DNA from 3 places in the Gracilibacillus salinarum genome. Region 1 is predicted to be linked to each of the others. Evidence: predicted binding sites of a transcription regulator. Region 1 holds the regulator's gene; each other region holds the start of a gene.
What was found. Region 1 encodes CtsR, which represses protease genes until heat stress. Its sites were predicted from a motif close to ATGGTCAATAAAGGTCAAACA; they were not measured.
Positions count from the first base shown of each region.

Region 2: the regulator CtsR is predicted to act here: its motif matches at 2,328-2,348, upstream of clpP (ATP-dependent Clp endopeptidase proteolytic subunit ClpP).
Region 3: the regulator CtsR is predicted to act here: its motif matches at 2,355-2,375, upstream of MUN87_RS18105 (ATP-dependent Clp protease ATP-binding subunit).

Region 1 covers NZ_CP095071.1:3,052,757-3,056,975, forward strand. Annotated here, with positions in the region: gene MUN87_RS14190 (GNAT family N-acetyltransferase) at 1-930, shown strand, start outside; gene MUN87_RS14195 (MgtC/SapB family protein) at 1,042-1,734, shown strand; gene MUN87_RS14200 (CtsR family transcriptional regulator) at 1,856-2,320, shown strand; gene mcsA (protein-arginine kinase activator protein McsA) at 2,333-2,875, shown strand; gene mcsB (protein-arginine kinase McsB) at 2,872-3,948, shown strand; gene clpC (ATP-dependent protease ATP-binding subunit ClpC) at 3,950-4,219, shown strand, end outside.
Region 2 covers NZ_CP095071.1:4,678,356-4,682,574, reverse strand. Annotated here, with positions in the region: gene MUN87_RS21715 (PLP-dependent aspartate aminotransferase family protein) at 1-111, opposite strand, end outside; SAM riboswitch class I at 213-318, opposite strand; SAM riboswitch class I at 392-508, opposite strand; gene MUN87_RS21710 (hypothetical protein) at 690-869, shown strand; gene clpP (ATP-dependent Clp endopeptidase proteolytic subunit ClpP) at 1,676-2,272, opposite strand; tRNA gene MUN87_RS21700 (tRNA-Arg) at 2,501-2,573, shown strand; gene MUN87_RS21695 (SDR family NAD(P)-dependent oxidoreductase) at 2,669-3,424, opposite strand; gene MUN87_RS21690 (hypothetical protein) at 3,654-3,797, opposite strand; gene MUN87_RS21685 (hypothetical protein) at 3,927-4,133, shown strand.
Region 3 covers NZ_CP095071.1:3,861,204-3,865,422, forward strand. Annotated here, with positions in the region: gene MUN87_RS18095 (DNA-3-methyladenine glycosylase family protein) at 1-430, shown strand, start outside; gene MUN87_RS18100 (tetratricopeptide repeat protein) at 427-1,767, opposite strand; gene MUN87_RS18105 (ATP-dependent Clp protease ATP-binding subunit) at 2,452-4,219, shown strand, end outside.

The DNA of each region.
Region 1 (4,219 bases):
AGAGGTGGAAAAGTAAAGGCATTGTTATACAAACTTTTAACAGAAATGAGACAACAACAACAAAGTATTTCATACTTACACCCATTTTCAGTACCTTTTTATCGAAAATATGGCTGGGAATTGACGTTTGACCGAACTACATACAATATGCCGATAAAATCATTTCAAAACGATTGGAACGGACAGGGCAGTGTCAGGAGGGGAAGTAAAGGGGAAAAAACAATTTCCACGTTAGACGCCATCTACCAAATGTATGCAAAGAAGTATACAGGCACACTTCATCGAACAGAACATTGGTGGAAATATCGTATATTAAAACATAAAGATACACATATCGCAATTGCGTATGCTGCGGATCAAACACCAATAGGGTATCTGTTGTTCACTATTAAACAAAGCTTGTTTACTGTACATGATATGGCATTTGTGAATATAAATGCGCGCCACTTACTTTATCAGTTTATCCAACATCATGATTCAATGGTGCATAATGTAGAGCTGTCTGTCCCTGCAGATGACCCATTGCCATTACTTATTGGTGAACCGAGATTCGAACAAAAACAGATGCCTTATTTTATGGCGCGAATTGTGGATGTTGATGCTTTCTTTGAACAGTATCCTTTTCCAATAATCGATCAAACGAAAATCGATTTTACAGTAGAAGTATCAGATGCCTTTTTAACAGAAAATAATGGTTTGTTTCTGGTGTCCAACAGCATAAAAGAGGGTATTGTTACGGAGCGTGTAGAGGCAGATCCGAATGTTGCAAGGGTGAAAATAGCTGTTCAACAACTTGTACAAATTTTATTTGGTTATAAACGGCCATTCACATTGTGGGAGGCAGACTTAATACAGGGAGATGCTTCAGCCGTTGAGCAGTTAGAGATGATTATACCTGAACAGCAGACATATTTTCCTGATTTCTTTTAATCCAAACACCCCCTTTATACTGCTTCGTAGCTATAAATCACTAATTTTAGGGTATAAGAAGTATATGCTCTCATCATTTATTTATTCATAGTGAAAAAGGGGGAAATTGCCATGGATCAGATCTTTGATGCTGCATTTATGGAATCTGTTTCAAAATTGTTGATTGCCCTTATATTAGCCGGCTTAATAGGGTTTGAAAGGGAAATAAACAAACATTCAGCCGGCTTTAGAACGCATATATTAGTAGGTGTCAGCTCGTGTTTAATGATGTTACTTTCAATAAACGGCTTTGATTATTTTATTGAGCATTATGATAATGTCCGATTTGACCCTGCAAGGATACCTTCGTATGTTATTAGCGGGATCGGCTTCCTTGGTGCTGGAACAATTATTGTAAACGGCGGGACAATTCGTGGCCTTACAACGGCTGCTTCGATTTGGGCAGTGGCAGGCTTAGGATTAATCGTCGGAATTGGTATGTACAAAGAAGCGATTGTTACTACATTAATCATTCTGATCAGTCTGGTTGTTTTAAATAAATTTGAACATCGGCTGCATCGCAAAAATCATTTTATTATTTTTGAGGTGAAGTTGAGCAAAACAAAAGGTACTGCTAAATTTATGGATCAGGTGCAAGCTTTTCCAATCGAAATACGAGAGTTTGATATATACAATGAGAGTAAAGAAACAACAAAAATAAAAATGTATATCGATGCTATCCATCAGAAAAAACGGGAAAATTTATATGAATGGTTATTAGAACAAGAAGAAGTCGAAAAAATTAAAATACGATTTCGATCTTGATGGTTTGAACGGAAAAAATAACGGATATAATATAGAAGACCAAATAGTTTTCAACCCCGTGATCTTGAAGTATAATAAGTATATAGTCAAATATAGTCAAAGTCAGATTGGAGGAGGGGAAATGCGGAATATTTCAGATATTATTGAAGAATATTTGAAAACCATCATGAAAAGTAATCAGCACAAAATCATCGAGATAAAACGAAGTGAGATTGCAGATCGCTTTGAATGTGTACCCTCTCAAATTAACTATGTTATTAATACGAGATTCACCTTAGAGAAAGGGTATCTGGTTGAAAGCAAGCGCGGTGGTGGAGGCTACATTCGAATTAGCAGAATTACCAACGAAGACAAAGCAATGTTAATTGATGAAATAATCGAAATGGTTCAGCCAAGTATTTCACAACAAAAGGCTATTAATATATTGGAACGACTGTTGGAAGAAGAACTTATCACGAAGCGAGAAGCAAAATTGATGGTTAGTGCCATTGACCGCAGTACATTACCGTTTCAATTACCGATCCGAGATGAAGTGCGTGCCCGCATCTTGTCGGCCATGCTCAATTCATTAAAATATCAGTTTTAGGAGGTGTACGGTGTGGAATGCCAAGAATGCCATCAAAATCCGGCAACCGTTCATTTTGCCCAAGTAATAAACGGGGAAAAAAGCGAAATTCATGTTTGTCAGCAATGTGCAAAGGATAAAGGCTACGTCTCTCAGGAAGAGGATGCCTATTCGCTTCATAATCTGTTATCAGGATTATTTAATTCTGGATCAAATACGATGCAGCAGCAATCTCTAAGAAAGCGGGAAGAAACACTTCAGTGTGACAAATGTGGGATGACCTATCAACAGTTTGCTAGACTGGGTAAATTTGGTTGTGCATCGTGCTATCATACCTTTGCCGATCATCTCAATCCGTTATTTCGAAAGGTGCATAGCGGTAACACATTGCATGAAGGAAAAGTACCTAAACGAGCAGGCTCTAACATTTATCAACGGAAGAAACTACGAGATTTAAAGGTGAAGCTGCAGCAGGCAATAGCAGATGAAGCCTTTGAAGACGCGGCTGGAATCCGTGATCAAATAAAATCAGTCGAAAAGAGCCTGCATCGTGAAGAGGAGGGGGAAGATTCATGAGCTTAGAGCAATTCATGAATGAGGCAATTAGCCCCTGGCTCAAAGAAGATGGACCAGATAGTGATATTGTAATGAGCAGCAGGGTCCGCCTGGCGCGTAACTTTGAAGATACACCTTTTCCGCTGATTGCAGAAGAAGAACAGATGGATAACATTCTTTCATTTTTCAAAGAGGAATTTAATCATCAAACGTATAATCAGTATAAAGACTTTGAATTTGTCAGAATGGCAGATTTGAATTCCACTGAGAAGCAAGTGTTAGTAGAAAAACATCTGATCAGTCCACATTTAGCTGATAAATCGAAATATGGTGCTACATTGATCTCAAAAAATGAGCAGGTATCGATTATGGTAAATGAAGAAGATCATATTCGTGCACAGCTATATTTTCCTGGTTTTCAATTGGAAAAGGCTTTGCAACAGGCATTTGAGCTAGATGATTGGCTTGAAACGAAAATCAACTATGCGTTTGATGAGAACAGAGGGTATTTAACATCTTGTCCAACAAATGTTGGTACAGGTTTAAGAGCTTCTGTCATGATGCATTTGCCAGCACTTGCATTAACGCGAAAAATTAACCGTATGCTGCCAGCTATTAATCAATTAGGTTTGGTAGTCAGAGGCATCTATGGAGAAGGCAGTGAAGCAATCGGTAATATTTTTCAAATTTCCAATCAAATAACGCTTGGCCGCTCCGAAGAAGACATTATCGAAGATTTAAAAGGTGTCGTGGAGAAGTTGATCGAGCACGAACGACATGCAAGATCCATACTGTTGGATCAGTCTTCATTAGAATTGGAAGATCGCGTTTTTCGCTCCTATGGAATTTTACAACACAGTCGTATCATAGAATCAAAGGAAACGGCTAAATGTCTTTCCGACGTCCGTCTCGGAATTGATTTAGGATTTATTAGTAATATCTCTAAGTCGATTCTAAATGAACTGGTCGTCTTAACGCAGCCGGCATTTTTACAACAATATGCGAAAAAAATGCTAACACCGAATGAACGTGATGTTTTTCGTGCATCCTTAATTCGGGAACGATTTACAATGGAGCAGAAGGAGGAATATTAATATGATGTTTGGACGTTTTACAGAAAGAGCACAAAAGGTATTAGCACTTTCACAAGAGGAAGCAGTTAGATTAGGCCATAATAATATAGGGACAGAACATATCTTATTAGGACTCGTTAGTGAGGGCGAAGGAATTGCTGCTAAGGCTTTACAGGCAATAGGTCTAGGAGCAGATAAAATTAGAGATGAAGTAGAATCTTTAATTGGCAAAGGCAATCAGGTCTCACAGACAATTCATTATACTCCTCGAGCAAAAAAAGTAATCGAACTA
Region 2 (4,219 bases), 1.6 Mb from region 1:
AGTAGATTGATAGATCGGCACTGCTCTTGATCCTGTTGTTGGATCTGGTGCCTGCCCGCCGTGTAAATGAATAGTTTCTGGATCATACGTTGAATGCTTGTAATTTGGCATGTTTATTTCCTCCCCAAGTTTTCAAAAAATTTAATCTTTTCTAATTATTAAAAAGCCTTCTTCATAAGAAGAAGGCTTTTATTAGCTATGCAGAAGTCTTCCTCTTATCTGTCAGGATAATACCTGCAGGAATTAGCACCTTTTAAGCATTTGCTTAATGGTTGCCGGGCATCATCGGGCCAGTCCCTCCGCCTCTCTGGATAAGAGTTTACCTATTTAGTTGTAATCATTAAAAAAATCTCGCTATTTGAGATAGAGAGACTTAACTAATGGCTTCGCTCTCTTATCTCTCCAAGCTTAAACGCTCAGTGGAATTGGCACCTGTATTAAGTGAACAGACACTTAATGGTTGCCGAGGCATCAAAGGGCCATGTCCCTCCACCTCTCTGGATAAGAATCTATTCAATTCCGAGTTGTTTACTTATGTTTATCATTTGTTAGATATACTTTAGCATGTTCTGAAAATGGTGTCAACAAATATTTTGAATATTATTAATTACCATAAAATGCCTGTGCGTCAAGGGGTTGCACCTTTTGACGCCGCTCGAAATACGATGTAACAGAAAAGGGTGACGGACATGGAGACGAAAGTAGATATACTTGCAGAAGCACTCCCGCTTTTAGATATCATCACGATGCTGCTGGTAGGTGAAGATCTTGTTACAGGACTGGTTTACGTACTAGTGATCAAGTGCGTTACAAAAGATGAATTAGTGAAAGTTTCTTTTATATTATTAATTATTGTGTTGAATGGCTGATGGTTACAGCTTGTCCGTTTGAAGCAATTTGGCTTGCTTAACATGGAAAAATAAAACCGGATAATTACAGCCAATCTTAATACAAATACCTGTAATACGGATTATGCAAAGTAAAACTCTCTAACATTGTAGTGATTTTGATAGATTTCATCTGCTTAGCAAAGCTCCGGAAATAGGCTCCGCGTCCTGTGGGCACGGCTTCAGCTAGGCTACTACCTGTAATACTTCTTTGCTGCCTTGTACCGAGGAAGCTCACTTCGAAGCAATACTTGCAGACACAGGCACAAATGAAGTGGATCTTCAGCTCGTGCTGATTCCACGGGAGTCTCCGCCTATTTCCTACGCTTAAGGAAGTGCTACAACGTATATAACAGCTAAAAGCAGTGATTCTAAGCATTATGTTATTAAATGCTGATATTTATGGATGCAATCAATATGCTAACTGATCCAAAGATTGTTGAGTAACTACGCTAGCGTAGGCCAACCAGGTAGGCGTTGAAGATCCACAACGTCTGCACCTGTGTCTACTAGTAATGTTTCGAAGTAGGCTTCCTCGGTGCAAGGCAGCAAAGAAGTAAATCAAGTAGTGGTCTAGCTCCATCCGTGCCTGCAGGACGCGAAGTGGTTGGTAGAAGGAATCCTGGCACATGTATCATTTCGAAATTATCAGCAAGCATAAAGCAGCTATACATAATCCGTATTATAAGAACTTGTATATTATTTTCTCAGTTTTAAGCCAAATTTTCTTTTAACATGTAAATAAAAAAAGTGGCGAGTTAAAACTTCGCCACTTTTTCTAGATTAACTTAATTTAAATCAGATGGTTTATGCTCCATTACTTTATCGATTAAACCATATTCTTTTGCACGTTCAGCTGTCATGAAATTATCACGATCTGTATCTTTTTCGATTACCTCTAGTGGTTGACCAGTGCGTTCCGCAAGAATTTGGTTTAGTTTTTTACGCATCTCGATAATACGATTTGCATGGATCTGAATATCAGACGCTTGACCTTGTGTGCCGCCAAGTGGCTGGTGAATCATAACTTCACTGTTAGGCAGTGCAAAACGTTTACCAGGCTCACCTGCTGCAAGTAGGAAAGCACCCATAGATGCTGCCATACCAATACAGATGGTAGAAACATTTGGTTTGATGAATTGCATGGTATCATAAATCGCCATACCCGCTGTAATGGAGCCACCTGGTGAGTTAATGTATAAAGAAATATCTTTATCAGGATCTTCTGCCGCTAAGAATAACAATTGTGCTACGATACTGTTAGACACGTTGTCATCAATGCCGCTTCCTAGCATAATAATTCTGTCTTTTAAAAGGCGAGAATAAATGTCATATGCACGTTCGCCTCGGTTTGTTTGTTCAATAACTGTTGGAATTAAATTCATTGAAAATTCCTCCTTCAATACACATAGTTTCATTTACTAATTTCATCTTAACTGAAAGGTCAAATAAGGTCAAAAGATATGATTGTCTAATTTCATCCTACCCTTATCCCTACTTCTTTAAACGTTTGGACATAAATATTTATCTTGTGAGGTATGTATTGAAATTATACGAAGAATTGGTTATAATTATTCTTGTCGCAATTTTTATAGTGCGTACATGATCAATATGCGCCCGTAGCTCAGGGGATAGAGCAATGGTTTCCGGTACCATGTGTCGGGGGTTCGAATCCCTCCGGGCGCGTTACAATTATAAGTAAAAAAGAGCCTGGTACAATTATTTGGTTTTACGTTATTAGTAACCAAATAATTGTACCAGGCTCTTTATTCTTTTCTAAATTATAAGGCGCCCATCCCACCGTCTACACGATATTGTCCACCTGTAATAAATTCACTTTCGTCACTAGCTAGAAACAAGACTAAGTTGGAGATATCACTCGACTCCCCATATCGGCCTAATGGAATAGTTTGTGCCATGGATTGTTCATCCGTATTCATTCCCTCTTCTAAAGAACGCATCATTCTGGTATTGACAGGTGATGGATGAATAGAATTAACTCGCACATTAGCACTTGCCGCCTCAAGTGCTGCTGTTTTAGTTAATCCTACAACGGCATGCTTAGAAGCGATATAAGGAGCTACCCCAGGACTGCCACTTAAACCTGCTACAGATGACGTATTAATAATACTACCGCGGCCTTGTTTGGTCAAAACAGGCAATACGTATTTCAATCCTAAAAATATACCACGCACATTTACATTAAGTACTTTATCGAGATCAGCTACATCCTGTTCAACGATTGGTGCTACCTTACCTTCTATCCCTGCATTGTTAAAGAAAATATCAATTGTCCCAAATTTTTCAACTGTTTGATTTACATACCTTTCAACATCTTCCTCTTTAGAAACGTCAGCTTGTACTGTCAACAGTTCACCATGAGCATTTAATGCATTTTTTGTTTCATCAAGCGCTTCTTGGAACAAATCTACTAATACCACCTTTGCGCCTTCTTTCAGGAATCTCTCGGCTGTTACTTTACCGATACCGCCTGCTCCACCTGTAATAAGTGCAACTTTTCCAGATAGCTTTTCCATACCTAACACTCCTCTAATTTATTTTAAAATCAACACCAATTGTATTATAAGGTTATAACATATTTTTTTCTTTTCTAAGCCTTTTTATGTATTTATTTTTTTGTGTATTTTATAATTCAGTTTTAGAACTAATTGGAGTAAAAAGCTGATGGAATACCAACGTATTGATTACAAATAAAAACACTAAGATCAATTTAAATCTTAGTGTTGGTAAGACTGTCCAGGAAAATTATTTGAAAAATTTTTTCATCATCTTATTAGCTGATTTATTTTTAACCTTTTTACTAACTTCGCGCTTTATTTTATCTTTTTTTCCTTGGTCCATATTCATCCACGCTTTTGCGCCTTTTTTAGCAATTGATTTCAGATTCATTTGCTATCACCTCGAAAATAGTATATCAATATAATGCTGTGGAATCCATGATTAACCCTGAGGAATTATTTTATGTTTAACAATCCACAAAAAGTGGTAAATATATTCTGTATTAACAGGAGGTTTACAATGAATTATTCATGGAAAAAAAGAAAATTACTTAGTCAGACATTGCGCCTGACATCAATTATATTAGCATTAGCAATCGTTATCGTCATGTCACTATGTAACGTACTACCATTACCGAACACCTTTACTTGGATGTTAGCAATCGCAGTCGCTGCGGGGGCATTTAGTCTAATTCCTCATTTTAAAGCTGCACGGACATCTGTTTAAGAAATATTTCATACAACTTATAGTAACCTGTAAGTTTTACATTATAACTTTAATTAGCCATGTAATCGTTCCTTTCATTAGGAACG
Region 3 (4,219 bases), 810 kb from region 1:
TGGCGAAAAAGTCGATGATGTGTGGTTTTATCCTGCACCAAATCAAGTGGCAAAGATTCCTTATCAAGAGCTGCAAGACATGCAATTTAGCCGTCGTAAGGCAGAATATGTGATTGATACTGCTCAGAAAATAGTTGATGGCGAATTAGATCTTTATTCCTTTTATGACAAGACAGATCAAGAAGTCATGAAGGAATTAGTGAAAATTCGCGGTATTGGTGCATGGACTGCCCAAAACTGGCTGATGTTCTCGCTGGGAAGACAGGACCACTTTCCATCAAGTGACATCGGCATTCAGAACGCACTCAAACAATACTTCGGACTTGATAAGAAACCGTCAGCACAGCAATTAGAGGAATGGAATCAATTCTGGGAACCGTACCGCTCTTATGCTGCGATGACCTTATGGCGAAGTATTGAAGAGCCTTAAGATGGAATATTAACCATCAATTGTTTGTACGTATTCGCTTGTTCTTTGTCGCCTTTTGCTGCATAACTCTTGTAGAGATATTGAATAGGTGCCGGATCGTTTGGTGATAATTCCATCTCCCATTCAAAACAGGCGATAGCTTTATCATATTGCTCCAAGTCAAAATAGATTTCACCTAAGGCAAATTGCTGGTCTGGATTATCCGATAATTGTTCCATTTTTTTCAGCTTCTTAATTATCGGAAGCTCTGTCGTATCCAAGTAATGCAATATTTCAGTAAGTGAGAGAACAGGTAGCAACTTTTTGATCGTATGCTGTAATACCTTTTCTAATTGAACGGCATCGTCCTGATACACCGCCAGAATTTTTGCAAGTACTTGTTGGTAAAGGGGGGCGAGCTCCTCGGAAGACACTTTTTGCATAGCTGTTTCGAAAAGTGTCCGATCAGGTTGATTCTGTTCTTTTAGGTAAAAACGTAAAATCGAGGAATATCCACCGAGTTCCATCAGTTTTGAGATGATGTCATCCGGTTTTTGGTAGTGATCAAGCATTTTCTCCCAGAATAGAATCTGATCAGACTTGTTAAGCAATCTCTCCGTTAACGTTGCCACTGATGTGATGGATGTTAAGGCGGAACGAGCAACAAAATATAAGTACAACTGATCAAATTGACGATTATCTATATCGTATTGTCGTAATAGCGAATTTATGATGGATTTAGGGTAATTTTGGTCAAAAAACATGGATTCCAAGTAGAGGGGATCAGACCACTTTTCTGTCAGTCTGTCAATGTTGCGATACATGTCGCTGTATTTCTGAAAGTCAAAGTGATGGAGCATATCCTTGGCAAACGTATCATTCGGGCGGATAAGAACATAATTGACAAGTAACCGGTAAGCTTTCATGAGTGAACCATTACGTCGATGGTTATAAAAGGCTTTTTTGCATTGTGCCTGAATTTTTTTCTCATCGATAAAATTATCAAACATCGCAAGAATATAGAGCATTTCTGTTTCATTATATTTGTCATTAAGCTTTTGAAACATGTGATTGTTAGAAGTAAGTCGATATACTTCGTCTTTGGAAAGTAATGCTTTCGTAAGTGGGTGATTATTATCGAATGAGTGGCCGTTTTTGAGTGCTTGTTTTAGAAAGGATGTCAGACGTATCTCGGTCGTTTTTTTTGCGTTAATGTAGCGGTCTTTATAGAAAAATAAGAAGTATGTTTGCTTGTTTGTCAGTTGAACTTCTATGAGTTTTGCCTGGCGATAGACCCACATATTTGCAACAGTAGCGGGTGTTGTTTTTTTGTGATGCATAAGCTGGATAGTTGTCATATTCGAAACAACTCCTTTTTCCCTGGTTACTTATAGTGTAGCACAAATACTTACGGACGGAAAGTTGATCGCTTTGTAAATTTTATGTAATGTTTCTTGCGAATACCGGGAAAATGGCGGGTTGTGTGGTATGCTAGATTAAAAGTTTACTAGGGGGATATCTGTGCTAAAAGAATTAATGTGGTCGCTGGCTTTAGCATTGTTGTTGATTTTTATTCCTTTTAGTGTCGCGATGTAATAATAGAGAACGGAATAGATAAAAAGTGTGACTTCAATCAGTAGGGGTTTTGACTCCCACTGATTGCTAGCGAAACGTATCAGGAAGTTATTCTCCCCACTTAGCTTCTTAATTTATCGCTCTCGATTCTTGATGTGGGGGTATTACGGACGGTTATCGCCGTGATAAATGAAACCCCGGATTTGCTTTGGATAAGCGAATCCGGGGTTTTTCCTGTTGTTAAAAAGATAGGATTATTTAAAAGTATGGTTTGCGGATTATATAAAGTGGAATTGTAAGATTAAATGGAGATGTTGAAATGTGTGATACCCGTATCATCACTTATAAATATTTTTGAGCAAAGATCTTGAAAGTCAAAGAAGGTCAGATTATAATAGGAGATAAGAAAGGTCAAATATAGTCAAAGTCAAATTTGATCTTTTCACTAATTGAAGGAGGAATGACAAATGAAATGTCAACATTGTGGAACTCGCGAAGCAACGATTAATGTGAACCTTCGATTTAATAATCAAACAGAATCTCTACATGTATGCGAAACATGCTTTAACGATATAAAAAACCAAATGAATCAACCTTCAGGAATGTTCGGTGGACAAGATTTCAGCGACATCTTTAACGGAGCAGCAAATGGTTCAGGTCAAGCACAGACCCACACCCATAAGAAACAGGGTGGGAAAGGTAACGGCTTACTAGATCAGTTAGGTAAAAACTTAACAGACGCAGCTAGAGCTGGCTTGATTGATCCGGTCATCGGCCGTGATAGGGAAGTGAAACGCGTCATTGAAACATTGAACCGCCGCAATAAGAACAATCCCGTGTTGATTGGGGAACCAGGTGTCGGTAAAACAGCTATAGCAGAAGGACTGGCGTTGAAAGCAACCGAAGGAAATGTTCCTTCTAAATTGCTAGATAAAGAAATTTATATATTAGATGTAGCATCACTGGTTGCAAATACCGGAGTTCGTGGTCAATTCGAAGAACGTATGAAACAATTAGTCTCCGAATTGCAAGAGCGTCAAAATGTTATTCTTTTCGTAGATGAGGTTCACCTCCTCGTTGGCGCCGGAACAGCAGAAGGCTCTCAAATGGATGCCGGAAACATTCTGAAACCCGCACTTGCACGTGGTGAACTACAATTAATTGGTGCAACCACGTTGAAAGAGTATCGTCAGATTGAAAAAGACGCTGCATTAGAACGACGTTTCCAGCCAATCATGGTGAAAGAACCAACCTTAGCTGAAGCGGAACAAATCTTGCAGGGCTTAAGAGATCGCTATGAGAAGTTTCATAAAGTAAGCTATTCTGATGAAGTACTTCGAGCAGCGGTTAACTTATCGAAACGGTATATTCAAGATCGATTCCTTCCAGATAAGGCAATTGATTTAATTGATGAAGCAGGTGCCAGACTGAATCTGGATGTAAGCGAATCAGATGATGAGGCAATTCAAAAACGTTTAGACGAAATTGCCAAAGAAAAAACAGAAGCAGCTGAAAGAGAAGATTATGAGCGTGCTGCCAACCTGCGCCACCAGGAAATTAAGCTTGAGAAAAAATTAACAGAGACAAAAGAGGCTCCAAAAGCGGAAGTAACAGTAGAAGAAATTCAATTAATCATTGAAGAGAAAACGGGTATTCCTGTTCGAAAAATTCAATCCGACGAACAGTCCAAGATGAAGCACTTAGCAACTAACTTAGGTGAAAAAGTAATTGGACAAGAAGTAGCGGTTGAGAAAGTAGCCAAAGCTGTTCGCCGTAGTCGTGCTGGCTTAAAATCTAAACATCGTCCAATTGGTTCTTTCCTTTTCGTAGGACCTACAGGTGTTGGTAAAACAGAGTTGACAAAAGCACTTGCTGAAGAATTGTTTGGTACGAAAGAGGCGATGATTCGTCTTGACATGAGTGAGTACATGGAGAAACACACGGTTTCCAAAATCATTGGTTCACCACCAGGCTATGTCGGTCATGAAGAAGCAGGACAATTAACAGAAAAAGTTCGCCGTAATCCGTACAGCTTGATTTTATTAGATGAAATCGAAAAAGCTCACCCGGATGTACAGCACATGTTCCTGCAAATCATGGAAGACGGTCAATTAACTGACAGTCATGGCAGAACCGTCAGCTTTAAAGATGCCGTGATTATTATGACAAGTAATGCTGGAACAGGCACGAAGAATATTACTGTTGGCTTTAACAGTGATAATAATGAAGCAGTCT